DNA from 3 places in the Neomoorella glycerini genome. Region 3 is predicted to be linked to each of the others. Evidence: riboswitches for the same ligand, from Rfam matches in the RefSeq annotation. Region 3 holds a riboswitch; each other region holds the start of a gene.
What was found. A riboswitch is a leader RNA that binds a small molecule or an ion and turns the genes downstream of it on or off. The one in region 3 is predicted to bind cyclic di-GMP.
Positions count from the first base shown of each region.

Region 1: linked by a shared signal. The riboswitch ahead of MGLY_RS03385 (DMSO/selenate family reductase complex A subunit) and the one ahead of flgB (flagellar basal body rod protein FlgB) in region 3 are both predicted to bind cyclic di-GMP.
Region 2: linked by a shared signal. The riboswitch ahead of MGLY_RS08940 (hypothetical protein) and the one ahead of flgB (flagellar basal body rod protein FlgB) in region 3 are both predicted to bind cyclic di-GMP.

Region 1 covers NZ_CP046244.1:698,535-708,176, forward strand. Annotated here, with positions in the region: gene cydD (thiol reductant ABC exporter subunit CydD) at 1-544, shown strand, start outside; gene gmk (guanylate kinase) at 654-1,289, opposite strand; gene MGLY_RS03360 (helix-turn-helix domain-containing protein) at 1,467-1,859, shown strand; gene dinB (DNA polymerase IV) at 1,894-3,093, shown strand; gene MGLY_RS03370 (hypothetical protein) at 3,080-3,376, shown strand; gene MGLY_RS03375 (dimethyl sulfoxide reductase anchor subunit family protein) at 4,017-4,868, opposite strand; gene MGLY_RS03380 (DMSO/selenate family reductase complex B subunit) at 4,887-5,474, opposite strand; gene MGLY_RS03385 (DMSO/selenate family reductase complex A subunit) at 5,487-7,934, opposite strand; cyclic di-GMP riboswitch class I at 8,305-8,391, opposite strand; gene MGLY_RS03390 (YgeY family selenium metabolism-linked hydrolase) at 8,580-9,642, opposite strand, start outside.
Region 2 covers NZ_CP046244.1:1,815,585-1,825,226, reverse strand. Annotated here, with positions in the region: gene clpP (ATP-dependent Clp endopeptidase proteolytic subunit ClpP) at 1-92, opposite strand, end outside; gene tig (trigger factor) at 158-1,510, opposite strand; tRNA gene MGLY_RS08950 (tRNA-Gly) at 1,705-1,779, opposite strand; gene MGLY_RS08945 (ISLre2 family transposase) at 2,053-3,483, opposite strand; gene MGLY_RS08940 (hypothetical protein) at 3,618-3,839, opposite strand; cyclic di-GMP riboswitch class I at 4,002-4,087, opposite strand; gene MGLY_RS08935 (IS1634 family transposase) at 4,206-5,888, opposite strand; gene MGLY_RS08930 (nickel-dependent lactate racemase family protein) at 6,207-7,514, opposite strand; gene MGLY_RS08925 (helical membrane plugin domain-containing protein) at 7,782-8,375, opposite strand; gene MGLY_RS08920 (NAD(P)/FAD-dependent oxidoreductase) at 8,393-9,532, opposite strand.
Region 3 covers NZ_CP046244.1:2,230,126-2,239,767, reverse strand. Annotated here, with positions in the region: gene fliG (flagellar motor switch protein FliG) at 1-840, opposite strand, end outside; gene fliF (flagellar basal-body MS-ring/collar protein FliF) at 852-2,429, opposite strand; gene fliE (flagellar hook-basal body complex protein FliE) at 2,639-2,950, opposite strand; gene flgC (flagellar basal body rod protein FlgC) at 3,015-3,440, opposite strand; gene flgB (flagellar basal body rod protein FlgB) at 3,561-3,959, opposite strand; cyclic di-GMP riboswitch class I at 4,120-4,218, opposite strand; gene MGLY_RS11075 (Uma2 family endonuclease) at 4,501-5,070, shown strand; gene MGLY_RS11070 (AbrB/MazE/SpoVT family DNA-binding domain-containing protein) at 5,111-5,314, opposite strand; gene MGLY_RS11065 (flagellar export chaperone FlgN) at 5,356-5,844, opposite strand; gene fliS (flagellar export chaperone FliS) at 5,847-6,263, opposite strand; gene fliD (flagellar filament capping protein FliD) at 6,462-7,895, opposite strand; gene MGLY_RS11050 (flagellar protein FlaG) at 7,910-8,272, opposite strand; gene MGLY_RS11045 (hypothetical protein) at 8,493-8,705, shown strand; gene MGLY_RS11040 (IS4 family transposase) at 8,886-9,642, shown strand, end outside.

The sequences.
Region 1 (9,642 bases), 1.5 Mb from region 3:
GGGACACGAACTCAAGGCCTATCCCCAGGAAGAGCTGCGGCGCCTGGTAGCTGTAGTTTCCCAACGCACCCATCTCTTCCATACTACCATTGGCGAAAACCTCCTGCTGGCCAGGCCCGGCGCGAGCCAGGAGGAGATCCGGCAGGCCGCGCGGCAAGCCCGGCTGCACGAATTTATCCAGAGCCTGCCCCGGGGATATGACACCTGTATCGGTGAAGAGGGACTGAAACTCTCCGGAGGCCAGCGCCAGCGCCTGGCCATTGCCCGCGCCCTTCTGAAAAACGCCCCCATCCTGGTGCTGGATGAAGCCACCACCGGCCTGGACCCGGTAACTGAGGAGGAAATAATGCAGGCTATCTACCGTTTAATGGCCGGCCGGACCACCCTGATCATAACCCACCGCCTGGCAGGCCTGGAGGCCATGGATGAGATCCTGGTCCTGGATAAGGGACGGGTAGTCCAGCGGGGACGGCATGAGGAGCTTCTCCGGCAAGAAGGGCTTTACCGCCGGATGTGGGAGCTGCAGCACGAAGTATTACTTTAGAAAAAGCCCGGGGACTGCCTTGATATGTCGCTCCCCGGGTGAAAATAATCGGCCAGCTTAAGCTCTGGGCTGATTTTTTCAGCCTCTGCCGAGGCTGGACAGTTAGCCCTTACTTTTTAGTACCACTTTGGGAATATTGCTCTAAAATCCGGACCAGCTCTTTCCCGGCCCGCTCCAGGTCGTCGTTAACGATCACGTGCCGGTACCTATCGACATAGCCCATTTCCATGTCCACCCGTTCCAGCCTTCTGGCTATCACCCCGGCGTCCTTTTCCCTCCCGGCCAGCCGCTGGCGCAATTCTTCCATATTTGGCGGGGCAATAAAAATCGGGACGACATTTTCAGGGAAGCGCTCCATGACCTCAACGCATCCCAGGACATCCATGTCGGTAATAATGTCATAGCCGTTCTCCAGGGCATAAACAATTGTCGGTAAATGGGTACCGTAGTAGTCCCCGGAATGAATCTGCTTCCATTCCAGGAAGGCTCCTTGAGCGATCATTGCTTCAAAATCAGCTTTGCTGACAAAAAAATACGGGAAGCCCTGGGCTTCCCCCGGTCGCATGGGGCGGGTGGTTATTGAGGGGAGGTAGTAAATACCCCGGACCCGCTCCAGGGCATAGTTCAGCAGCGTATTCTTCCCCACCCCGGAAGGCCCGGAAACGACGAAAAAGAAACCCTTCCTGTTCCTTTTATCCTCAGCTTGGAAGTTGACTACCAGATCCTTTATAAGTTCCCTTACCATGCTGCCACCAGTGAAAGATATTTAGTTCCATTTTAACATACTACCCCAGCCGAAGCAATGCCAGCTTTAATCCTGTGTCACCAGACTGTGATATTGTCACCCTGTAAGCGGACTGAGAAAATGTCACTATGGGAGGAGAAATCTTTTTGAGTACCAAAGATTCGCGCAGGGTGTTTTGTGATTGAACAAGCCGTTAAAGGCAAGATTACCAACAGGCAGGCTGCTGAGGTCCTGGACTTAAGTGAACGCCAGGTAATCCGCTTGAAGGAAAGGATAGAAGCTGAAGGTGTTACAGGCCTGGCTCATAAGAAGAATAGAGAGCGGACTCCCCAGCATGCTGTGCCTAACTGCTGGCGATCCGCCGATACATTGCCTACAGGAACTGGCATAAAGATAAAAAGATTCTCAAAGAACAGCGAAAGATATGGGTTGCCTAATATTGGTATTTCTTTCCAATATGATGTATGTCTTTTTGGGGGTGGCACTAGCAGCACCTTTGCCTACTGGCAAATTTTTCTTTCACACATCCGTTCTCCTCTCTCTTGCCACCTGCCGCCACCGGAGGTATAATATATTCAAACATTTGTTCCGGTGGCGAGCGTAGATGTCTTCCTCCTGCATCATTCTCCTCTGCGACGCCAACAGCTTCTTCGCCTCCGTCCACCAGGCCCTGGACCCGGTTTTACGCGGGCGCCCGGTTATCGTCGCCGGCCGGGAGGCCACCCGCCACGGCATTGTCCTGGCAGCCAGCTATGAGGCCAAACGGGGTTACGGCATCCAAACGGGGATGACCGTCCGGGAGGCAAAGAGCCTCTGCCCGGACGGCATTTTCATCCCTCCCCGCCATGACCTGTACATCGAATTTTCCACCCGCCTTTTACGCATCATGCGGGACTTTACTCCCCTGGTGGAGCCCTTCTCCATTGATGAAGCCTGGCTGGATGTCCGTGGCTGCCGGGAACTCCACGGCTCACCCCTGGCCATCGCCCGGCGGCTGAAGCAGAGGATCAAAGACGAAGTGGGCATTACCACCAGCATCGGCCTGGGGCCTTCCAAGCTCCTGGCCAAGATGGCGGCCGAGATGCAAAAGCCCGACGGCCTGACGGTCCTGGATTACCCGGATGTCCCTGTAAAAATGTGGCCCCTGCCGGTGAGGAAGCTTTTCGGCGTCGGCCCCCGCATGGAGGCTTATTTGGCCAAACTCGGCATCCATACCATCGGCGACCTGGCCTGCTTCCCTGTCGAGGTGCTGGTCAAGCGCTTCGGCGTGGTGGGACAGGTTTTACACCAGTGCGCCCACGGCGTTGACGGCAGCCCGGTGGACCCTCACTCCCTGGAAAGGGTGAAATCCATCAGCCACCAGATCACCCTGCCGCGGGACTACTATGGTTATGAGGAGATTGAAGTGGTTTTACTGGAGCTGGCCGAGCTGGTGGCCCGGCGGGCGCGCCTGGGAAATTACCTGGGGCGCACGGTGAGTATAAGCCTTAAAGGCGCTGAGTTCAACTGGCTGGGGCGGTCTTTTACCCTGCCCCGTTATACCGATACGGCTGCCGATATTTACACGGCGGCCCGGCGGCTCCTGCGCCGCCACTGGCCGCCCTGGCGGCCGGTTCGGCTGGTGGGGGTGAGCCTGGCCGGCCTGGTACCGGCAGAGGTGCGCCAGGAAGACCTCTTCGGCCGGGTGGAAAAACAGGCCCGCCTGGACCGGGCCTGCGACCGGTTGAAAAACCGCTACGGGGAAAGGGCCGTCTTTCGGGCAGCGTCCCTGACGGGGGTGGGTGTCCTCTATGCGCGGGGCTAACGCTTTGTATGAAGGCCACCGGCTGATGCTGCCGGGGCTTAAAGACCGGGCCTCGGCCACCTGCATGGGTTGCCGCTATTATGCCTTGATCCTGGGCCGGGAAGAAAATAAACCGGCCTGCCTGGCCACCCTGGACCTCTATCTTACCGGGGAACGCCGGGTGCCGGTGGAGCTCCAGGCCCGGGACTTTATCTGGCTGGCTGGCAAAGAAGCCCTGGTCAAAGCTGTGGCGAAGGTCCGGCCGGAAAGACAGGCCTGCGGTTTCTACTGCCCCAGGGGTTAGCGTTTTTCAGTTCCACAAAACCCGTGCACCACTGGCTTTCCGCAAACTATCGCCTGCATCAAAATATAGTATAACGATATTCGGGAGAAGGTGGTCCAGTGCCGGAAAATGAAGGGCAGTGAAGGCCTCGGAGCGTACGTATAAGCACATGGTCGATCTCCTCCTGTAGAGAAGATTCGACGCAGAATCCCAAAATCATCTTTTATCTTAATTATTTTTTTGGAACGGCACTAGCCGTTAATCTTAAAGAGGTTCCTTCCATAACTGCTGCCAGCTCAATCGTATCGGCCTCCAGCCAGATGTCTTTTCCATAACAAACCTCCTCAAAATGCCCCCCGCCTCTCCTCCTGGGTCGCCGCAAGATAAGGGCCCGCGACCTGGCGTTTATACGCTGAGAGGGAGAAGGGATGGAGGTAATTTCTATGCCGGGGATTTTAATCCCGCACACCAGGGAACGGAAAAATTTGCACCAGCCCATGGCCGCCGGCATTGGACCGCCTGATCTGCCCCTCCCCCACCGTGAGACCGGGCCGGCTTGGAGCCCCCTCCCAGGGAAAAGCGCTCGGCGGGCAGACCAATAACCTCCGGGGTCCAAAGTGCGGCAGGGGATGACCCCTTTTGCCCGCAACGCCCGGCGGCCCTAGAACTGGCCGACCATAATGCTGACCCCGGTGGCATAGAAAAGATAGCGGCTGGCTAGTTCGGCCAGGATGAGGAGGGCCAGGGCGCCGTAGAGCCACTGTCCCGTCAGGGCCGAACCATTTTCGCCGTACGCCCGCAGGGCCAGGAAGGTAAAGACAAGGCCACCGATTATCGCCAGGGCCTGGCTCAATACCAGGGCCGGCGCTGCTCCCAGGAGCAGGCGGGCACTCTCCTGCGCCGCTACCGGTCCGGCGCTCAAGCTGGCCAGGTAGGGCGGCAGGCTGACCAGCTGCAGGGCCACGCCGATGACCGCCAGGATGACCGTTGTTTTCAGCATGCTTCCCTGGCCTTCCTGCCGGGCCCGGTAGGCCAGCACGGCGTAGAGGATGGCCCCCAGCACCAGGGCCGTACTGTAGAAGACTATATGGGTATAGGCCGTCTCCCACGCCGGCAGGATGGTGTGGACATAGATGTTGGCCATGCTGACGAGGGCTATTATCCCGCACAGGCCGGCCAGCCAGCCCAGGGCGGCCCTGGCCCCCTCACCGGCCCCGCTGCGCACCTCAACATAGTAACTCACCAGCCACAGGACGAAGAACCCGGCCGAGAAGAAAATCTCCCGGCTGAGCCACGAGGTCTTCAAATTCAGAACAGCCAGCGGCGCTCCTACAGGGCTGCCCAGGTGTCCTAGAGAGACAATCATGCTGGCCGCCATAAGGATGCCTACCCACAGGAGAACCGGCTTGAGCCCTTCCCTCTGCTTTAAATTCAAGGCCTGGGCGACGACCATTAAACCTACGCTCATCTGGGCCAGTAAGGTGAAAAGTACCAGCGCCCATTCTTTACCCATTAGCTTCTCCTCCCATTCCTATTTCCCCAGGGCTGCATCCCGGTGGGGAGTTATTAAAATTGAAGGTTTGGTAAGGTTGGGGTCAGGCAGGCCTTTGATCTGGTTGGTACCGCCGTATTTCTTCTTGAGTTCGTCCAGGGGGCCGAAATCCAGTACCCGCATGGGGCAGGCGGTTACGCAGGCCGGCTGTTCCCCTTTGGCCAGGAGATCGCGGCAGAAGTCGCACTTGCCTACCTTGCCGCTTTCGGGGTTATACTGGGGCGCCTCGTAGGGGCAGCTCCAGACGCAGTAACGGCAACCGATACATTTATTCTGATCGACAAAGACGACCCCATCCTCCGGGCGCTTCTGCATAGCGCCGGTGGGGCAGTTCTTAACGCAGGGCGCCTCCTGGCAGTGGTTGCAACTTATTGAAATCCAGTAGGCGTAGACGTCGGCTTTAACGGCGTTGTTGCCCACCACGGTATAGCCGCCGCCGGCTATCTCATGGACTTTCCTGAAGAGCTGTCCTACCTCCAGGTCGTTTTTATCCTTGCAGGCGATCTGGCAGGTAAAGCAGCCGATACAGCGGTCCTGCTGGACGTGAAAACCTAGCTGTCCGGCCATTGGTACCACCTCCTATGCTTTCTCTACCTGAACTTGAATCGTATTCTGAGCATTGCCAAAAGCGAGGGGGTTAACCCGGTGTGATGTGAGGGTATTGATACATCCTCTGCGGTCTGTTCCCCGGACATCAGGCATAAACCAGGCACCCTGGGGAATATCTACCACCCCGGGCATAATCCGCGGTGTTACCCGGCAGGGCATGATGATTTCGCCCCGGTCGTTAAAAATGCGTACCATGTCACCATCTTTGATACCCCTTGCGCCGGCATCCAGCGGGTTTAAAAAGGCCACCTGGGGTGCTGCTTCCTCCAGCCAGGAGATGTTATCAAAGGTAGAATGAACGCGGTGTTTATAATGGTGACCGATGGCCTGCAATGGATATTTTTGCCCTTCCTGGCTCCAGGGGCTTTCCCATTCCTCAATATATTTGGGAACAGCCGGGATCTCTTTGGGGTTACCTTTATCATACATCCGCGGGTCGAAAATCTGGATCTTGCCTGAGGGCGTATCCAGGGGATGATGTTCCGGGTCACGATAAAAATCTATAAACCCTATTCCAGTTCCTTCCTTATCTGGGGAGAGTTTATAAATCCCCATCTTCTTAAATGCCTCGTAATCAGGAAAATCCGGTAATTTTTGCCGTGCGGTGTTTACCATTTCCCGCAACCAATCTTCTTCACTTTTGCCCTCCGTAAATTCCTTTTCCAGGCCCAGGCGACGAGCTAGCTCAGTACAGATATCCAGCATATTACGACATTCATACGGAGGTTCAATGACTTTATTCATAAAGATAGCGTAACCGATTCCGGCAATATGGGCCCACGTTGAGGTAGCGATGTCATTACGTTCAAAATGATGGGTATCTGGTAATAAAATATCGGCATATCTGGCACTGGGAGTCATAAAAAGATCATGGACCACAATAAATTCTACTTTATTCGGATCGCGAAGAATTTCATGGGTTCGTTTTGTATTAGCGTGCTGGTTAATAAGGGCATTACCAGCATAGTTCCAAATAAATTTAATATTACTGGATAAGCGTTCGACCCCCACTACCCCATCCTGGGGTCCCATTTCCGTACCCCGGATTATTGCATCAGTGAAAGTGAAGAAGGAGATCGTTGCTTTTACCGGATTGTTGCCTGTGGGGTAAACACCCATGGGCATTGGGGGGCTTATCATATCGAGTCCCGGGCCACTGCCTGGTTTACCGCCGTTACCGGTCATGGCGGCCAGCACCGGAATTCCCCTTACAATCTGTTCGCCATAAGCCCTTCTTTGCATACCCCAGCCCTGCAATATCGTCATTGGTTTTATCCTGGCCATTTCCCGTGCCAGTTGGCGGATACGGTTAGCCGGAATACGCGTGATCGGTTCAGCCCATTCCGGTGTTTTGGGCTGACCGTCCTGTTTCCCCAGAATATAGTTCTTATAACACTCCTGCGGTGGATAACCCGGCGGCATATGCTCTTCATCAAAGCCGACTGTATAACGGTTGAGAAATTCCTGGTCGTAAAGTCCCTCTTCTATCAGAACGTAAGCAATTGCCGAGACTAAGGCCATGTCCGTACCCGGTCGTATGGGAATCCATTCATCGGCCAAACTGCCCACGGTATCGCTGTAGCGCGGATCGATTACAATAATTTTAGCGCCTGCCTTTTTGGCCTGCTGTAAATACCAGGCGCCCCCGGCACCAGCCAGTTTCGTTTCGACAGGATTATGCCCCCAGAGTACAATTAAACGGGCATGACGCAGGTCTTTAGGGCTATTGCCTCCCAGGGCACCAAACATCATAGGGACGACATAATAATACTGGGCGGCACTATAGTTACCATAGTAATTCAAATAGCCGCCAAACAGGTTTAAGAGGCGCTGCAATGGTCCTCCGCAGGTGGGAAATTCAGCATAACAGTTATAGAGGGTGGCGCCAATAGTACCGGAGGCATAGACATAGTAAAATGCTTCATTGCCATAGCGCGCTTTTATTTCTTTCATTTTCTGGGCAATGGTATCCAGGGCTTCGTCCCAGGAAATCCTTACAAATTTGCCCTCACCCCGTTCGCCCACCCGTTTCATAGGGTATTTAAGACGGTCAGGATGATAAAGGCGTTTTAACTGGGACCTGCCCCTCTGGCACGCTCGCACCTGGGGTACTTCAAAGGTATCCGGCCCCTGATCATCAGTGCTTAAGCGTACAATTACCCCATCTTTAACATGGGCTTTGAGTAAACAGCGTCCACCGCAATTGTGAATACAGCTGGTTGGTACGATAAGTTCTTTTTCCCCTGAGGTCCTGGCTAAATTCGTGGCTGTTTTGCTATTGGCTCCTCCAGTAAGGTTACAGCCTGTCAAAGCTATGCTTCCGCCTGCGATTGCGCTCCACTTAAGAAAAGAACGCCGGCTTATTACTGGATTCAGTTTCCCATTCCCATGAAGTCTTCCTTTTTCTGCAGCGCACATGGCATTTAACCCCCACTTTTTTGTATATGATAATTTAATAATTAGGTAGTGTACTAACATTCACATTTACACACATGTTTAATTCCATAAAGAGCATCTTTTTACCTTTATATTAACCATCAAATCTACCCCTCCCCTTTTGTTAACTAATACACAAACGAATGGTACCTAACCCTGAATAATGGACAGTGTTAACATTCATATTGCTTGCCTGTTATTTTCAACAGGCGTGGTTTTTTCCCTTTGGACGCTTCATTAAAAATAACCCCTACATTTTTGTATATGGTGACAAAGGAATCTGGCGCCTTAACTCTACTGTTAACCATTTGTGGACACCCTTTTGGGGTCGTTAACCACTCCCAGAAGGTCCACCGGTAACCTAGCAATCATAGCTTATACAAGCCTTAGACCCATGGCTTTGCGCCCCTGCCTTTCGACAGGTTTGCCTTGAACATAGGATACTAAGGGAAAGTGAGTTTACCGTTGGTTTAGGGGAATTATGGAAAAGAAGAGTGTTTTTTTCCGCGGGCGAGGCATACTTTTGACGTTTGTAAACCCTCTCATTTGGCCAGCCCTTCTCCAAAGGATTAGCTTTTGTTCAGCCGGCCAGCAAGCGGCTTAAGGGATTTGAGTCTCCTTTTTCAACTACAGGCCGCTGATGCTCAAAGTTCCAGCCAGGCTGTAGTAGCCTTTGGCCGCAGCCAATAGTTCATCCACCTCAATATACTCATCGGTAACATGGGCCTGGCTTTCCCGGCCGGGCCCGAACCCGACGGTGGGTATCTCCAACTTCCCGGCCGACCCGCTGCCGTTAGTGCAGAACCAGTAGGTTGCAAGGGAGGGCTGCAGGCCTGCCTTGACGAGGGCTTCCCGGGCTGCGGCCACCAGGGGGTGCCCCTTATCTATACACCAGGCCGGGGCAAATTTTAGGCCCTTTAAGGCCCGGCCGGTGTAAGTAGTAATATCCAGGGGGGCTATCATAGCCTCGGCCTCAAGTTCCGGATCCTTAAGCCGGCCTGCTACAATTATGGATTGAAGCGGCATCAGGACCTGGTCCGGTTCTTCCCCTGCCAGCAGGCGCCTGTCGAAGGTGGCGCGACAGCGCTGAGGCACCACTGAAGCCCCCGGGTAGGGCGACGAGATGATGTCCGTCAGTTCCATTATGGCCGGGCCCAGAAGGGGATCGATGGGAAGCTCCAGATGGCGGACGGCCTCTACCAGGGGCAGCATTTTATATACGGCATTTACACCTACCCCCGGGTTGGCAGAGTGGGCCGGCCGGCCCCGGGTTTCGAGAACGATTTCCGCCCTGCCGCGCTGGCCAAAGTTAAGGTTTAGGCCGGTGGCTTCGCCGATAACCACTGCAGCCGGGCGTATTTTTTTTAAAATATGGCTCAAAGCAACTCCTTCAGCCACTTCTTCCACCACAGTACCGGTTACGTAGAGATCCCCGCCCCTATTTACGCCATCCTGGGCCAGGAAACCTATGGCACACACCATGGCGGCTAAGGCTCCCTTCATGTCGGCAGCTCCCCGGCCGTAGATTCTGCCGTCAACCAGTCGGCCCTGGAAGGGTGGGTGTTGCCAGGTCCCGGGTTCGGTTACATCCACCGTGTCCAGGTGGCCATCGAAGAGGATGGCAGGGCCCTGCCCCCGGCCTGCCACGCGACCTATCACATTGCCCAGCTCATCGATCCAGGTCTCGGTA
Region 2 (9,642 bases), 410 kb from region 3:
ATAATCCGGTCTTTCAATAAGCGGGAATAAATGTCGTAGGCCCGCTCACCCCTGTTGGTCTGCTCTACTACTATTGGTACCAGGATTGACATTCCTTACCCCACCTCCGTGGTAAAAATTCCTTCCACAACCTCTTCACCTTGATAGTCTACTTTCCCTAGCCTTCAGTTGCAGCAGTTTCTCCTGTCTCCCTGCTTTCTCCTGTCTCCCCGTCCCCGCCTTCCCGGGGTGGTACGGCCACACTGTGTTCTACCAGAAAGTCTATGGTCTTTTTAATCATTATATCGTATTTTAACACAGACAGGTAGTCAAGATTCTGTCGCAATTCGGCCGGATCCTGGCGGGTAAGCCTGGCCATCTTTTCAATTTCATCCCGGAGTTCTTCTTCGGTAGCCTCGATATTTTCCACCCTGGCGATAGCTTCCAGCACCAGCTCGGTCTTAACGTCCTTTTCCGCCTCCGGCCGGAAGTCCTGCTCCAGCTCATCCATATTCTTTCCCGTAGCATTCAAGAATTCTTCCAGGGTTATCTTCCTTAGTTGCAGGTTGCGTTCCAGTTCCCTGATGCGGGTTTCGATCCGCCGTTTAACCATGACTTCCGGTAAATCCACCGTGGCTGCCGCCACGGCCTTGGCCACTACGGCCCGCCTTACGGCAGCTTCGATCTCCTGCCGCCGCTTTTCTTCCAGCCGTCGGTGGATATCCTGGCGCAACTCGGCCAGGGTTTCACACTCGCTGACATCTTTAGCGAATTCATCGTCCAGGGGGGCCAGCTCTTTCCGTTTAATGCCCCGGAGGGTTACCTGGAAAATAGCCTCTTTGCCCGCCAGGCCTTTCTGATAGTAGTCGGCAGGGAAGGTAACTTTAACGGTGCGCTCCTCATTCACCCTGGCACCCACCAGCTGCTCTTCAAAGCCGGGTACAAAGGTGCCCGAGCCCAGTTCCAGCGGGTAATTATTGCCTTCTAAACCCGGAAAAGGCTCACCATCTACCGTGCCTTTAAAATCAATGCTGACAATATCCCCCGCTGCTGCCGGTTCGTCTTCGATGACTTTAATGGTTGCATTGCGTTCCTGCAAGTTTTTCAGGTAGGCGTCGATATCCTCTTCGGTAACTCTTACTTCCGGCCGTTCCACTTCGAGGTCCTTGTAGGTGCCCAGGTGGACTTCCGGCTTGACTTCTACTCTGGCCTTGAAGATTAGAGGCTCGCCTTCCTCCACCTTGACTATTTCCACTTCCGGTCGATCGATGGGTTCCAGCTTGTGTTCGGCCACCGCTTCTTCATAGGCCGGTGGAATAACTATTTCCGCCGCCTCATTATAGATGGGCTCCTTGCCGATATACCGTTCCAGGATGAAACGCGGCGCCCTGCCTTTCCTGAAACCCGGGATATTTACCTGCTTGACCAGGCGGCGGTAAGCTTGATCCAGGGCTTTCTGCACCCGGGGGGCTTCCACTTCAACTTCCAGAAGTACCTGGTGCTTATCTAACTTCTCGACGGTTGCCTTCATTACTTACTTGCTCCTCCCTGCTCCCGACTACTGGACGCCATTCATTATGACCATCCATTTAGCTTAAAATACTATCAGGCTTTTATTTCGCCGCTTTGCCTGCCTTTTCCTGCCGCCCTTATTAAAAAATAAGCCAGGAGAATAACACCTCGGACAGGTAAATACCCCATCCGAGGTTGCCCGGGCCAAAAATATGGAGCGGAAGACGGGATTTGAACCCGCAACCCTCGCCTTGGCAAGGCGATGCTCTACCGCTGAGCTACTTCCGCCCGTTATTCAGGCACTACCACGCTTTCCGTAGCGATATCTTAGCAGATAGCCCCGCTTCTGTCAAGTTTTCTGCCGGCCGGCGTACGTGTCAAGATGTAGTAGGCAAAAAGAGACCTCACATAAAAATCCCATATATATCCAACACCTTTTCCGGCTCCGGAGTATTGTGCAGTAATTCTCTGCGCCTGTCAAGGTTAAAGCCTGCGGCCGCCTACGGCGACCTTGACAGGCTTCGCGAATTACTGCCTGCTCTAATTAAGCCGGAAAAGGGGTTAGAATATAGCTCCACTAATTCTTGTTAGTTGCCTCAAGGTATATTTAACCCAATCTGTTCCCGCCTCAGGGCCAACAAGGGCTGGTACTCTCTTCCTTAACCATGCTTCTACGTCTTCTTTAACTATCTTCTTTTCTTTTATTACTTTAACGGGATTCTTTTCTACTTGTGGCATCTTCTTTTCTAGCCATGCGGCTAATTCTCCATTGGCTTTGAGCATAAGTAATGCTACCATGGCCGTTGCTCCTGCTTCGCTCCAGCTCATTCCCCTCTTTTTCATGCGAATGGCTATTTTTTTGTCTACTGTTGTTTCGGCTACGCCCATCCCGTATAACTTTAGCCCTTCCAGTTGTCGTGGTAACCGCAAGCGGTAATCTAACAGGTTATCGCGATATCTTTGACAGTAGTCATATACTTTTTGGCGTTGTTGCTTGTTTTTGCGGTTCGGTGCTTCTTCTATGAGTGCTTCCATGGTGTCCAAAAAGACCTGCTCTTGACCTTTGGCTAAAATCTCCATTAATCCTCGCGCTGTTTCGTTCCCATAAGCCTGCCTTATATCCCGGTGGAGGTGGTAGCGGTCCAATTGTACAATGGCTCCTGGTAACTGTTCTTTGGCTGTCTTCTGGATCCAGCTGGCTCCGTCGCCATTGACCACATATATTGTTTTTTCGTCTATCTCGTAGTACCTGGCTATTTCCGTGGTGAGGGCTTCCCAAAATTGTTCTCCATCTTCATAGATGCCCATTACTACCCGCGGGTTCTTGAGATGCCGGGCATTCCCTTTTTCTATCCACCCTTCGTATACTATTCCTACTTTTACTTCTATCCGCTCTTGCTTGCTCCTTTGCAGGGGAATCATTATGCCATCGGCTTCGATAAATAGTGCCGGTACTTTTTTCTTTTTGCCTTGGGGCTCTTCCCCGCTCACGAATAGCTTGTTGCGCAGGGCTTCTTGCAGTCCTTTTTGTTCCAGTCCATTTCGTTTTACTTCGCTATGGATGGTCATATGGCTTAATTGGCCCATCCCTGCTTCGGCCATTATTTCCGCTGCCTGCCTGAAGGGTAACCGGGTTGCCAGCGATACGGCTAATTTGAGCAGTCTTCCTGTCAGGCGCTTTCCTTGGCGTAAGTTCAGGGCTTCGTCTAACAGAAACCTTCCCTCGCCTCTTTTCTTTTTGCGCGTCGCTTTGACATATAGTCGGCGCTTAAAGGTTATATCCCCGTACAGGCAGGTGATTGTGCGGTAGCGGAAGCCAGCTATCCTATATCTCTTGGGTTTTGCTGGCATAAGGGCATCATCCAGGGCTTCCAGTACGGCTACCAATAATCGCCTGGCTATTTGCAGGATAACTTCTTCTAGAGTGTTGAAATTCTCGATACCATCTAATAAACTAAAGATGGTAGCGGTACTGGTATTACCGTTTACCATAAAGAGACCTCACTCCTTTTACGGTGTTTTTCTTCTTGTGAGGTCTCTTTTCTCTTTTTTGCTCCTTTTTCCTCCTGCCTACTGTAATTTTACACTAACGCCGGCCGGATGTCACCGGACTGTGACAATTTAACTCACCGGTCAGGTTGAAAAATCTCCCCATCAACCGCGGTAATCAGGCCTCTGCGCTCGTCTTCAATCTTTTGTAAAAGATTGTGAACCAGGATGTTAACCTGGCCTTCGATTAGCCTCAAGAGATAGTTTTTATAGGTTGCTGGCAAAGTCTTGTGGCGCAGGTAATCGTCCAGGAGGGCTTCCAGTACTTCCTGGTTAACGAGTTTATCCCGGCAGGTCATCAGACAATAAACCTCTGGTTTTATTCATTAAACCCTATACCCCTTCCTGGCATTCACGTGCGCGTAGCGCCGTCAATAGAAAACTCCCAAAAAAATAAAGGACAGCCTTTCACGCCAAAGGCCGCCCCCGTCTTGACGCTGGAACATATGGCAGCAAAAAATACCGGCAGCCTGGCGATCTTAGCCTTCAGGCCTTAGACCCATGGCTTTGCGCCCCCCCCTTTCGGCGGGGTTTGCCTTTAGCGGTAACCTTTTACGCTATTCGACATCTATGCCTTTCCCGAGTTCGACAGTTGCTAGGTGAATAATAAGCGCAACAGCTTGTTGCGCAAGGGTTTCAGGGATCGGCTTTTTGGGCGCGTGTTACTAGGGACCCTTTCTGGCCTTTGTTTCGACCGCGATTATTTGCGGCGGTTCCTTTATCCCAAGGGTCTTGAAGATATGCTGCTGTGGCGGGGTTGTTTCCGTCCTTTGGAGTACCCTGCCCTCAGGACCAACAAATTCGCCCAGGTGCATGCGTTCCAGGGTCTGGCGGATGTTCCGCCAGCTATCCTGCACTTTCGTTTCAGCTACCCGGATTAGGAGCAGTCCCAGCCAGCACAGGAGGACGTGAGCATGGATGCGGTCGCTCAGGCGATGATAGACCGGCCGCAGCTCTAAGGACTGCTTCATGGTGCGGAAGGCATCCTCTACCTCAAGCAGTTGCTTGTAGCCGAGGGCCACGTCTTCAGCACTTATGGTATCGTCCGAGGTTCTTAAAAGGTATTTGCCGTCCAGCTTCTCTTCAGCTTTCACCCTGGCCGCATCGATATAGGGTTGTCCCTTCTTGTCGGTCTTGAGATAGCGGCCATAAGTGGGATGGGCAATGAGCTGGCAGCAGGCTTTAGTATGGGGTTCGCCTTTGAGGTCCCCAATGGCCGCTAATTCTTCCTTGAGGCGGGCCAGGATTTTCTCCCGCTCCAGTCTGTCTTTTTCTGCTTCTTTAGGGTTACGTACCAGGATATATCGTACCCTTTTTTCGCCGTCGCCGACGATAACTTCTTTAACTTCAAGGTTATCCTTGACAGTTTTGTAACGGCCCGGCCGGGCAAGGGCCTCTGCCACCGTATCCTTGCCGCTGCGCATCTTTTCGCCGGCAATGTAGTGGCCGCCGGCGCGCTGGAGGTAACGAAGGTTGTCTTCCGAAGCAAAACCGCGGTCGACAACAGTAATGACCCGGCCCAGTTGCCAGCCCACCAGGTCCTTTTTGACTTGCTCGATTACCGCCATGTCGGCGGTGTTACCCGGCCAGACCCAGCAGCGTACCGGCAGGCCCTCCCTGGTGACAGCCAGGCCGATTACCACCTGGGGTAAATCCGGCCGGTGGTCCTTGGAGTTGCCTTTACGCCGAAGGTGCTGCTTATGGTCCTCCGGATTATCCTCCTCTTCCACTTCAAAGTAGGTGGAGGTGGTATCGAAGTACAGGAGATCGACTTCCAGGTTGAAGAGGTGGGCCACGGAGAAGAAGATATCCTTTTGCAGTTCTTCAGCAGCCTCCAGTAAGAAGTCCATGGCTCGGTAAAGGTTTTGCACCGGCACGTCCGGGAGGCCGGGAATGAAAACATCGTGGCTGACCCAATCCTCGGTCTTAAGTTTACTGGCCGGGTTCAAAGCCCGGTTGGCTACCATAGCGAAGATGGCTCGTTCTACCGGCGCCTGGAACTTACGTTTGGCCAGCAGCCCGGCTAAAACGCGGTTGATACCCAGCTGGTTCCAGAGCTCGTTTAACACCCAGGCGCCACCTATAGGCCGGCTGGAGACAAAAGTTAGGGGAGCGCTGCCGTTTAACTCTGCCTGGGTGCGTAAAGCCTCTTCCGGTCCCAAAAAACGCGTAATACTCTTTACCAGGCGGACCAGGGCTTCCCGGTCTACATCCTCTTCGCGGCCGAAGTTGAAGAGTACTTTGGCTTTCGGGTAGCCGGCCTTGGGGTCCCAGACGTTGTGGGCAAGCTGGATATAACGGACAACAGAGCCGTCCTTGTTTTTGCGGGAAATAGTTCTTATGTACATGTCTATATTATAGCGCATGTACTACATTACCATCAAGTTTTAATCCCGAAATCGTGTGCCTATGTGATTTTTGATTTTTGAGCTCTCCCAAGATCGGGAAACGTTGATTTATAAGGGTTCTTCATCTGAAAAGCAGTCATTTTTGCCTAGCAACTGTCGAACTCGGGCCTTTTTTCCTGCAAAATATGCCAATTTTTTGGGGCCAAAAAAATAACCCGGTGCAATCCGGGTGTGATAGGGTATATATTAAAAGGAGGTCAGAGGGCTTTGCTCGAGTTTATAATAGCACCCCGGCGTTATAATTGTATTAAGCCCTCTTTAAATTTTAATTAAACTTGAAGCTGCTAATATGGGAACCAGCCGGTGGGAATTTTTAACTACCAGGATGCTTGCCCCCGCTCCATGTTTGGCCAGGGCATATTCCAGAGCCGCGGCCACGGTGGCCATGGGCTTGATGTGGACCTGGCGGGTTATCTCCGGGTCTAACTGCGTTTCAGCAAAGATAATTTCATGGTCGCAGAGGATCTGGGCCGTAGCGTAGGCGCGGTGCATTCCCGGGCGGTCTATTTTCGCCGTCTTTAGTTCCCGCACCACCTCTGCCGGTGCCGCCTTGCTCAAGTACTTAAACATTGTTTCATTATAAATCCCTTCGGCCATGGGAGAGACGACGATTATCGTCCCGCCCTTTTTAACGCAGGGGTACTGAACCCCGTTGCCGGCTACTACCCCCAGGGCCTCGGCGGCAACATGGTACAGGTTATTATCTTTGGGATGGCCGGCAGCAACGATTACGATGTCTGCCGGTGTGGCAAAGCGGGCTTCATAAATCTTGCGCGCCGTACGCTCAATCAGGGTCTGGTGGGCCGCTTCCACCTCGCCGCAGATAACATCAATAATCTCTTCTTTTTCATTAACTACGGCGTTGATTAACAGGTCCAGGCCCGCCAGCCGGGCGACGTCATAGCCGAACTGGATAAAGGGGTTACCTTCTACCTTGCCCAGGCCGGTGTGCGGGTCGTCCAGGGTAGCCGGGGTATGGATGCTGCTGATAGTTTCACTTGAGGAAAGCCCCACGGCTATGGCCTTGCCGCCGCCGCTGTAGCCGGCAATGGGATGGGGTAAAATCGTGCCCAGGGCGATCTTGAGATCAGCTTCATAAAAATAGCGATTTACTAAGGCCGGGTAACCGCCCGGGGTCCGGCCCAGGTCGACCAATGGACTGGTATCGGAAAAATGATTAATCACCTTAATGCTGTCAACCTTACTCCCTACCATACTGGCAATCTCTCCGGGAGTGGCCGGGCGGTGGGAACCCGTGCCGACAATAACCGTAATATCCTCGTCTTTAATGCCAGCTTTACTCAACTCTGCAAATACTACTGGTAAAATCCATTTTTCGATATTGGGCCGGGAGGCGTCGGAAATGGCAATACTCACTTTCATCCCCGGGTGGACCAGTTGCCCGAGGGGCCTGGCACCCACGGGGCAGGCTAAAGCATTTTTGATTACCACGTCAACGTCAGGTAATGATGGCAATGATGGCGGCGGTTCCAGGAAACCAATGATATTTTGAGCTGGGACTTCAATGGATAAAAAACCGGGTCCGTAGGGCATTTGAATTTCCATAGACTTATCCCCTTTACTCCTTAGACTAATTTACTTAAATTGCTGTCTTGAGCTAAACTTTTTTGCAAAAAGTTTGCACCAGTTGATACGTGATAAAGTAGTTATCAGCATAATAAGGAGCCAATGTCAGTCTATATTTAACTATGCGCTCTCATCACTAAAATTCCTGCTGTTGATTTACTTTTTCTAGCAAAAAATTGCTATTAACCCGGGCAGCCTTGGCAGGCAAAATAAAAAAGCTGCCTGGCTGGCAGCCTGTTGCTAATGCTAATTGGTAAAACCCAATTGCGCCGGTAGTTTTTGCAAGAAAGAAGTAAAGATACCCAGGCCTTTCCTGGCCTCCGGATCGTTCAATTGCCGCAGCAAGCTCAATACTCCTTGCGGGGATTTATCCTTATTTTCTTTAACGGCCTCTTGCATAGCTACGATCATACCCATCACGAGCCTGTCTCCCTGGAGCATCTGTATCTGGTCCATCATGGCCACGGCATCAACTATCTGTTGTAGAACCCCGGTGACTACCCCGGCTGTTAACGAATCCTTCATAGCCTGGACCATTCTCCCAAGCTCCAGCAAGGTAGTCATCGTTCCCGTCTCCTGTAGCTCTCTAATTTCAGCGATTAAGCCGCGGAGGTTGCTACCGGCCCTGGCGACTTCCCGGAAGAGTTCCAGCATTTCCGGGCGGTTAAATTCATCGGCCATTTCACCGAGCCGGACTAAATTGGCAACCATATTCTGGATAACGGGCGGCTCCAGGGAATCCATACCGGCACTGACAAGGTCCAAAATTTCCCGCGCGCGCCCGGGTAGTTCCGGCTCCGTACTGGTAGTTCCCACGATTTTCCTGGCAGGTTGGGCCATCCTTCCTCACTCCCCCCTTATAAAATTCCCCGGGCAGATAACCAGTACATTTCGTTATAAGAGAGCTTGAACCAGTGCAACATCTCTGAGGGCGGTACCGGCTGCGGCGGTTGCTTGTAGTTAAAGGTGATATACGTGGCCTCGTTTAACCCGGTTTCTATGAAGCAAAAGGCCTTGCCGTTATAACGATGGGTAGCCGGCAGCCCCTTTAATTCACTGATTAAATTTTTTACCACCACGTCGGCTTCGTAGTGGGCGGTTGAACCCGCTTTGCTGACAGGCAAGTCGGTGGCATCGCCGATCACATAGACACAATCCTGACCTTCCATCTTTAAACTGTAACGGTCGGTGGGGATAAAGCCGTCTTCATCGCCCAGCCCGGAATCTTGAATGACTCTAGCTCCCCGGTGGGCCGGGATAGCAATCAGCAAATCGTAGGGGTGCTCGGAACCGTCCATGTTGTAAGCAATCTTTTTTTCCGGATCAACCTTCTCCAGGTTGAAAAAGACTTCATATTCAATACCGCGTTTTTCGAATTCCTTTACGGCCCATTTAGCAACTGGTTCCAAAGAATGAACGCGGCCGATGGGGTAAGTGTACTTTAGCTTTACTTTGTTGCGGATACCGGTTTCCCGGTAGTAATCGTCAGCCATGAAAATGAACTCCAGGGGGGCCACCGGGCACTTATGGGGCACGTCGATGGTTACCAGCAGGGTGCCGCCCTGGAAGTTCAGTATTTCATGACGTAATCTCTCCGCGCCTTCCGGTGTATAGAAAGTGTGGCCGCCTGCCGCCAGGCCCGGAACCGATTCCATATCGGGGTATGACCCCGTGGCTATTACCAGGAAGTCGTAGTCAAAGGACTGCTTGCCGGTAATAACCCTTTTCCTGTCAACGTCAATATGGCGAGCTGCGTCCATAACGAAATTTACTTTGGGATGCAGCAGGTATTTCTCTTCCCTGGCAAACTGCTCCAGGAAACCTTCATTGAAGGCCATGAACAGGAAGCCCGGCTGGTAAATATGCTTGCCGGTATTACCGATCAATACTACTTCCAGCTCACCGCTGTAAACTTCGTTTTCCAGCGATTTTGCCAGCCGGTTGGCCACCATGGTACCGGCCACGCCACCGCCGACAATGATAATACGCCTGGTCACCGTATGACACTCCCTTGAAAAATGCAGTAAGCTTTAGTAAAAACCCGGCAGGGCGGGCGCAGGGGGTAAAATGCAGTTTACCTGCGCCCCCTCCGGTTATAACTTACTGG
Region 3 (9,642 bases):
GTTGCGGTAAATGCGGTTGGCCACCTCCTCGCTGGCCGCCTTGAGGGCCAGGGCCAGATCTTTGAGGTCGACTTCCCTGAGGACGCGGCGGATGGAGTTATCATCCAGGGTCAGGATGTCTTCAAAGACAAACATGCGCTTGCGGATCTCGTCGGCCAGTTCCGGGTCATCCTGTTCCAGGGATTCCAGGATGGTCCGCTCGGTGCTGCGGTCGGCCCGGTTCAAGATGTCCACCAGGCTTTTTAAACCACCGGCAACGGCAAAATCCTGCTCCACCAGGGAGGATAAACGCTGTTCCATGATGCTCTCCAGTTCCCGCAATGTCTCCGGGGAAGCCCGCTCCATGAGGGCAATCCTTTTGGCTACATCGGCCTGTAACTGGTCTGGCAGCGCCCCCAGGACTACCGCTGCCTGCTCCGGTTCCAGGTAGGCCAGGATCAGGGCTATAGTCTGGGGATGCTCGTTATAAATAAAGTTCACAAGCTGCTTGGGATCGGCCTTGCGGATCATATTAAAAGGTCGGATTTTGGAAGTGGCCAGGAGTTTTTTAATAATTTCCGCCGCCCGTGCCGGCCCCAGGGTTTTTTCCAGCACCTCGCGGGCATACTTCATGCCTCCCTGGAGGATGAACATATGGGCATCGCTGAGCTGCAGGAACTCATCGACGATCTGCTGCATGGTTGCCGGGTCAATGGAGGTAGTGTTAGCAATCTGGTAAGTAATGCGCTCGATATCTTCCTGGGCCATTTGTTTTAAAATTAACGATGATAACTCCGGCCCAATGCTGATCAAAAAAATCGCTGCCTTTTCCAGGCCGGAAAGGGCCTTCTGCCTCGCCAATCAAGCCACCCCTAATCCTCAGCCAGCCAGGCCTTGATTAGTAAGGCTGCATCCTCCGGCCGCTGGCGGATGATCTCCTTCAAGCGCTCCAGTTTGGCCTTGCGTTCAGCTTCCTGGCGTTCTTTTTCCACATCCACCGGTTCTACCGGCTGAACTACCAAGGGTTCTACCAGGACACCAGCCTGCATACCGGCCAGTAAAGCCTCGCCGGGCAGCCGCGCTTGTAAAGCTTTCTGCCGCCGGCGGCGTAACAGGAGTATGATTAACACCCCCATTAAGAGCAAGGCCCCCAGCCCTGCTGCTCCCCAGAGGAGGTACTGCTGGAGCACCTGCTGGCGCTGCTGCCGGGCCTCCATTTCGGCCGCCATCTGCTGCTGCAGGGAATTGTCAAAAGCCATACTGGTAACGGTAATCTGGTCGCCCCGGGCCGGGTTGTAACCCACGGCAGCACTGACAATCTGCTGGATCTGGTTGTTCATATCCGGGCTCACCGGACCGTTAACAGCCACCGCCGTAGAAAGCCGTCTTACCTGGCCGGGAGCCACGATGGTATGGGTCTGGGTCTGGTCCAGCTCATAGTTATGAACTGTATCGGATTTATTATAATTTCCAGTGGTAGGGTTAATCGCCTGGTATACAGGAGGTTGGGTATTGGGCGGCGTCCCTGCCGGTCCACCGGTGCCACCGGTAGTGCCCTGCTCAGTTTTAATTTGCTCGCTCCTCAAGGCGCCTTCCTTGCCCCAGACCGTCTGCTTAATTTCCTGCTGGTCGAAGTTCAGGTCGGCAGTGACCATGGCCACGGCTTTCCCTGGACCCAGGATCTGGGTCAACATGGCCTGGAGCCTCTGTTCCAGGTCCCTTTCATACTGCCTTTTTAATTCCATCTGGGTTTGCTGCTTCTGGGTTAAAGGCGCCGTCTCGCTGCCGGCCAGGCCGTCGCTCAAGACGTTGCCGTACATATCAATGACGCGGATATTCTCGAGCTTGAGACCCGCTACACTGGCAGCCACCAGCTCCATGATGCCCTTGACCTGTTCCGGCTTCAGCCGCGCCAGGGGTTTTAGTTTCAGCATTACCGCCGCAGAGGGCGGCTGCTGTTCCTGTAAAAAGACACTGGGCTGGGGGATGACCAGGTGCACCCGGGCGTCTTCCACTTCATTCATGGCCACAATCGTGCGCTGCAGCTCTCCCTGCAGGGCGCGCTGGTAATCCAGGTTGCGTTCAAAATCGGTCATGCCCAGCTTGTTCTGGTCAAAGAGTTCAAATCCCTGGCCGCTGTTTAAAACCCCGGCGCTGGCCAGGTCCAGGCGCAGCTGGTAGAGCTGGTCCTTGGGTACCAGGATGGTCGTCCCCTCGCCCGCCAGCTGGTAGGGCACCTTCATTTCCTTTAACTTTTCTACCACCGCTGCCGCGTCCCGCTGCTGCAGGTTGGTAAACAGGAGTGCGTACTGGGGCTTTAGCAGCCACTGCGCCAGGAAGGCGCCCCCCAGCAGGGCGGCTATACTTATAGCCATGAGGGCCGAACGCCGCCCGGGGGTTAAACCCTGCCAGAAATTTTTTATCCTGTCCAGTATATCTTTAACCTTCATTTTGAGCTCCCGGAAGGCAAATTTACTTGCTAACCATAATTAATATCAAAACCAGGACAAAATGCCTCCCTTGCCAGAAAGCTTTAATCTCAGGCCGGGACACCCCGCCGCTGCGCCACCCCAAAACGAGTGATTTCCCAGAAAGTACTGTAACGAAGTTAGTCCAGCTCAACTGCGGCGCATGAATATGGCCTCCAACCGGCTTGCTGCTAAACCTGCATGCGGGAGATTTCCTGGTAAGCCTCAATGGCCTTATTGCGCACCTGCATGGCCAGCTGGAGGGAAAGGTTAGCCTGCTCCAGGGCCAGCATGACCTGGTGGACGTCCTCTATTTTACCGGCCAGGTACTCCTGGGTGAGGGCATCGGCTTGCTGTTGCAGGGTGTTGATTTCCCCCAGTTTTTCCCGCAGGACTTCACCAAAAGACCTGGCTACGGCTTCTGTACCCTGGGGGATGAGCCGGGATTGCTGGCTATCCTGGAGGGGAGCCGGTATTAACAGGGAAACCGGTGTAAGAAGCATGGGAATCACTTCCTTATAACTAAATCTCCGCCTCTCACTTTAGCGGCAGCCAAGCCCCCTGCTCCTAACGCCCGATCTCCAGGGCCTTCAGGGTCATGGCCTTGGCCGCATTCAGGACGGTGACGTTGGCCTCATAGGCCCTGGTGGCGGTTATCATATCTACCATTTCGGTAACGATATTAATATTTGGTAAAGCCACATAGCCGTTAGGGTCAGCATCAGGGTGAGAAGGGTCATATACCAGGCGGGGCGGCGTATTATCCTCCACAATGGCCGCCACCTCCACGCCCCTGCCAGGGGCCTGTCCCGGTGATTGTCCCAGGGCTTCCCGCAGCTTCTCCGCAAAAACGGGTACCTGCCGCCGGTAGGGGCCGCCCCGGGGTGTCCTGGTGGTATTGATATTAGCCAGATTGTTGGCAATGAGATCCAGGCGCAGGCGCTCAGCCGTAAGGCCAGAAGCGCTGATGGCCAGGGCTGGCAACAGTTCCACTCCTCCTACCTCCAATCCACGGGCTCGTCCGCCGGAGCCGCCAACACAAACCCCCGCAGGCGTCATTGCAGTGTTTTCCTGAAATATAACGCCCTCGCTTGTTATCAGAGTTAGGGCCGCTTAGCGCCTGCCTTCATTGATCACATAGCGCAGCATAGCCAGCCGGCCGTTTAGCTGCTGGGTGGCAAAATTAAAGTTCAAGCTGTTCTGGGCCAGGTCGACCATCTCCCGGTCGATATCCACGTTATTGCCGTCCTGGCGCATGCTAGTACTGTTATCCTGGTTAACCTCCGGGGTAAGATCTGAACCTGCTGCCGGCAGGTGATAGGGATTAGTACGATACAGGGGCAGACCAGGCTCTAATCCCAGAGCCTGGCTGAGTTTCTCTTCAAAGGAAACTTCGTAGCGCTTGAAGCCGGGGGTATTGACATTGGCAATATTGTGGGCAATAACCCGCTGACGCAAAGTTGCCGTATCCAGGGCCTTTTCCAGGACATAGATAGCCGGCGTCATAAACATCCATGTTTCCCCCTTTTTCCCGGAAAAATGATTTTTTTCTCCAGCAGTTACCACTTTAGCATTTCTATGGGAATTTGGGTATCCGACTTAAGTCCTAAATTTGTCTGGGACTTTGGTCCTAAAAGAAAAACCCGTTTACCGGGCAGCTTAAAGAACCGGAAACGGTAGCCTGGCAATCATAGTCCGGTCCCACTCTGCCCGGACCTTAGACCCATAGCTTTGCGCGCATCCCCTTTCGGAGAGCTTGCCCTTGACGCCCGGAGTAAGAAAATTTTACTTGGATTCTGTCGATATTTATTCAACACGTTTTGCCAAATTCCTGCAGGTTGAGAGAAAATTAACCAAAAAAAATAGAACCGTTTCACCCCTTCAAGAACAGTCTCCTTTTTTTCTATCCCTCTAAAGATTTCGATTCCAACTGTGGTATAATATAGCCATCACAATCAGCCTGGGATCGTATAGATACGACAATCATCCTGGTAAGGATGTAGGGTATAATATATAACAGAAGGAAGGACAGAAGAAAGGGGGATTCTAAAGAATGGCGGCAGTCGAGGTTGCCCGTCGGCGTTTTACCGTTGAGGAGTTTTACCAGATGGCCCGGGCAGGCATATTAGGAGAAAATGACCGGGTAGAGCTGATTGATGGGGAGATTATAGAGATGGTGCCAATAGGGACCCGGCACGCCGCGTGTGTGAGACGGATGGATCGCATCTTTAGCACCAAAATAGGCAATAATGCCCTGGTAGACACCCAGAACCCTTTACGCTTGGACCAAAACTCGGAACCCCAGCCTGACTTGATGTTGCTCAAGCCGCGCGATGATTATTATGCTTCTTTCCACCCCCGGCCGGAGGACGTGCTATTGTTAGTCGAAGTGGCTGACACTTCGGTGGCCTATGACCGCGAAGTAAAGGTAAACCTGTATGCGAAGGGCGGGGTAAATGAAGTATGGCTGGTTAACCTCCAGGCGCAGCAGGTGACTGCCTATCGCCTGCCTTCGCCGTCCGGGTATAGAGAGATTAAAGAATACGGGCGCGGCGATCATATTTCGCTGCTGGCTTTCCCGGGACTAAACATTCCAGTACAGGATATAATACCGGGAGATTAGCCCCGGGCTTTTCCCGCCATCCCCGCACCCGTTTCTTCATCTACTTGATTAAACTCATCCTGACCTGCTGGTGCCTAGCCTCCCGGAAACTTTCTAGCTGCAGGCGCCGCAGGATGACCATATCCCCCTGCACTTCCACGGCTACATGATCGCCCGTTTCCCATCCCAGTTGTTGCCGGATTTCTTTAGGAATTACTACTTGCCCCCGGCTTGATAGTTTTGTTATTTCAACCTGCTTACTCATTGTCTTCCATCCCCTGCCCCTGCTCTCTACCTCATCTTAACTTATAGCCGCCGGTCCAGGCACCGGGATACCGTGGTTTTATTTTCCCGCCGGTAGGCCCGGGCCATTTGCCGGGCTGTTTGTACTTGCTCCAGCTCAGCCCTGGTTGTTGCTATAGCTTGTTGCATATTTTTTATATTAGCTTCTTGCAGATGCCGGCATTCCTCCCATAAAGCTCGCACCTGCCGGGAGGCCCCGGCCAGTTCCCGGCGGGTTGCCAGCGGCAGGAGCTCAACCCTTTCCCACTCCAGACCTTCACACCCCGAAACTATTACCAGGAGCTTTTCAAGCTGCCGGGTAGCCTGCCGCACCCGGGTCAACCTTTCCCTCCAGGTAGCGGCTTCTGCAATGAGATTATTTAACTCATCCCAGGCACTGGCTTGAATGACCTGCTGTTGGTGTTTTAAGTTTTGCTGCCACATCTGCATCAGTTCTACTTCCTGGTCATACGCCTCTAAAAGCTGCCTGGCCACTGTTTCTATTTCGCTCATTTTTAGCCCTGCCAGTTCATCCCTATTCTGGTGCGATAATCGTGGGTCTGGTAAATTCTTGTTGCTTCTTCCCAGGTGTCGCGTAGCTGCTGTAACAGGTCAATTACTTCATTAATCATAGTTGCGCTCTTTTTTACATTGGCCTGGACCAGATGACGGTACATGAAGTCGTATAGCTTATAAAGATTTTCCGCAATTTCTCCCACATCTCTGTTTAAGGTCACCATCAGTTCACTCAGGATATCCTGGACCCGGCCCAGGTTATTGCTTACTCCGGCATAATCCTTTTTTTCCATAGCAGCCAGCCCCTGGCGACAAAAGCGCAAGGCTCCATCATAAAGCATCAGCACCAGCTTTTCCTGGGACAGGGTCTGGACCTGGTTTTGCTGGTAGGCCTGATAGGGGTTGTTGACAGCCATTTTATTACACCTCGATTTTATTCACCTTGTGCCTAAAGGGTCGCTAGTTTAAAGCCTACAACGCCTGCCGGCAAACTACGTCAGGAAGTTAAACTTAACTTAAGGGGCTCTTCAACCCTCTCCACATCCTCGCCGCTTCCACTCCGATTTATGAACATAGTATCATAAAGTAAGATTTAATTATATTGGCGTCTTAATCTATTTCCGCTGGTAGGCCCCCAGGCCAGCAATCTGCCCGGCCAGCCAGGTCCCCTGACTCTGCAAAGCCGCCAGGGCCTGCTCCATGGCCGTAAACTGCCGCCGCAACTGTTCTTCCTTCATGGCCAGCCGATCTTCCATACGGGCGATCTGGTCGTCGATATCGTCAATAATATTCTGGGCCGCATCTTCCTGGGCAACCAAAATTCCTTTCGTATAAGTGGAATTTCCTGTACCTTTAATTAAGAAGGTTAAATAATTATCAAAACTGACTGCCACGCCGCCCGTACCCGAATTATTATAGAATAACTGGTAAACAGCATCGGCATCCTTTTCCAACGCTGCCGTCAATTTATCGGTATTAATTGTTAATTTTCCACTGCGGTCAAAAGTTAATGTGCCGCTACCCACCACTTCACCCGTGCTGATCCCTATATCCTGCAGGCTCTTATATGGTCCTGTTACCCCACTTACTATACCACTAGCCAGTTGTCTGAGTTTTTCTTGGATTGCCATCAGGGTGGGATCGCTCTGCAGGTCACCTTTATCGCCTAATTTAGTGGCAATAAAGTCCATCACGGAGTTATATTGGGCTACAAAAGCATTGACGGCATCTATTGCTCTTTGAGTATCGCTAGCTATTTGCAAGTTTACAGGACTATTGGTAACACCCTTTAGATTTAAAGTAACTCCCTGGATAACATCATCAACCGTATTTTTTGAGCGGGTAACCGCTAAGCCATTTACACTAAATTGGGCGTCTTGCCCTATTTGTATTTCAGTTGGAGAAGTAAGGTATAGTTTATCTGTTATAGCACCACTCGCGTCATCAGAAAAGCTAATTGATACACCCGAACCACTCGTTTTGCTGGTAATGACCAGTTTGTGATCTACTATACTGGCGGTTACTATATCACCTGCACCCGGATCGCTTGTCGTTGGAGGAACAATATTTATCGCTTCAACAATTGATTGCAAAGTACTGTTTGAGTCAACATCAATATATCTTTGTTTTGATGTGCCATCATCAAAGTTAATATAAAGCTTACCAGCAGGTAAGCCTAAAGAAACATTATCAGCAGTACTGACTTGAGAACTACTCGCTACTGTTTCAGGTTTAGCCAGTTGCGTAATATCTATTTCATAGCTAGCGGGAACAGCATTGCTGTCGGCCGTCGCCGTTAAAGCAGCCTCGTTGCTAGAAGTAGCTTTAAAACTGTTAAAAGTAGATGCCAGTTTGAGATCCCCTAAGGTGTTCCATAAGGATGAAATGCGTACGTAAACATCATGCCAGGCATTTTTTTCAAGATTATACTGGATTTTACGCTGCTGTAACCTGGTTAAAGGTATTCGTTCAATATCCATTAACTGCTTAATAAGGGTATCCGTATCCAGCCCTGAAGCCAGGCCGGAAATATAAAGGCTTCCCGTCATATTAGAACACCCCCCTATATCAGCTCATCCAGAAGTAATCCCACCAGCTGCTGCATCTGGCTGGCCACTTTCAGGACGTTTTCCGGTGGAATGCGGCGGATAATTTTGCCTTCTTTGGCATCAATCACCAAAACATATATTTCGCCCTTCTCGTGGTCAAGCTTAAAGCGCAGTTTAATATTGAAAAGCTCCGTGGCTGCGTTGAGTCTGGCCACCGACTGGTCCAAATCACCCTGGGAATAGCCGGCCTGCCCCTCTTGCCGGCGCTTTTCTTGCTCGCTGTCCACGTTAATCTTTTTAGCATCCTGTACTGTCGGTTTCTGTGTCTGGCTCTGGACCTGGTTTAAGATTAAAGGATCGACCCCTTCGACACGCACTGCTGCCACCCCCACAGTATTTCGCTACACATTTATATCGACAAATAACTACCGTGCTTGAGTTTTTAAGGAAAATTAAAGTTAGGCGCGCCTTTAAACACGAGGAGTACTTTTTTCCAGCGTGGTATATTGTCATAAACTAACCTGCAGTAGCATGCTTCTCTATATGGTTCTGCTTTTAGTTATTGTGGTATAATGTAGTCATCAAAGAGGTGAGAATATGGCCGTAGAAAAGATTATTAAAGAAATTCAACATCTAAACCGTAAGGATAAGGCCAGGCTATTACGGTTTCTTGAAGCGGAGCTTATAAAAGAAGACAGCAGGGAAGATCCAATGGAAGACTTTATTGGGTCCATAAAGAAATTATCGAAACCTTCTAAAGGTGCATCTGGATATGAAAAAGATTTATACGGCGGCCCCTCTACCTGCTAAAGTAAAGATTTTTATTGATACCGGCACTAGCGTTGCATAAAGAAAATATCAGCTTGTCAAGGGTTATTGCGCCCTAAAATCGGCTAAATTCCTGAAATAACCTGGCCTTGCAAGAAAAAACTCCTTATACTAGAGATTAAGGGTAGTCCTTGCCCCAACCTCTAACATAAGGAGGCCAAAATGCAAGGCAAGGATACCACATTATCCACATTTCATCAACTGTTTGCTCCGGTTTCTGACAACTGTTTTTGGCAATTAACCAAAGGGCTGGAGGTGGATAAATACGCTAAAAAGCTAACAAGCCTTCAACTCGTTGAACTAATAGCCTTCGCCCAGCTGGAACAACTTGACGGCCTGCGGGATATCAGCAACAGCTTTCATGACCCGCAATTTAGCCGGGCCATCAACCTGAAAAGCATCAGTTTCTCCCAGATATCCCGCCGCTTAAGGAGTTTACCCCCGCAATTTATCCGGCTGTTATTCAGCTATCTCACCACCCGTGTGGGCCAAGAAATTGGCTTTGAAAACTTAAGAAATGCAGTAGGGCGTATTTACCTCATTGATTCTACTACCATTAGCCTCTGCCTGGCCCAGTACCGCTGGGCCGAGTTCCGCCAGACTAAAGGTGGGGTAAAACTCCACCTGCGCTTACGGTTCTATGAAGAAGAAGTTCTACCTGATAAAGCAGTCATCACCCCGGCCCGGCCGGCAGATAAAACCCAGATGGATGCCCTTGTAGTCGAGGAAAAAGATGCCTTAAACGTCTTTGACCGTGGCTACGTTGACTATAAGAAGTTTGATAGGTACTGTGAAGAAGGCATCCGCTTTGCCAGCCGCTTAAAGGGTAATGCTCTGGTGACAGTAGTCAGAGACTTGCCCGTGAATGCTGATAGTAAGGTTAAACAGGATCAGATCGTTTACCTGGGCAAAGACGGCG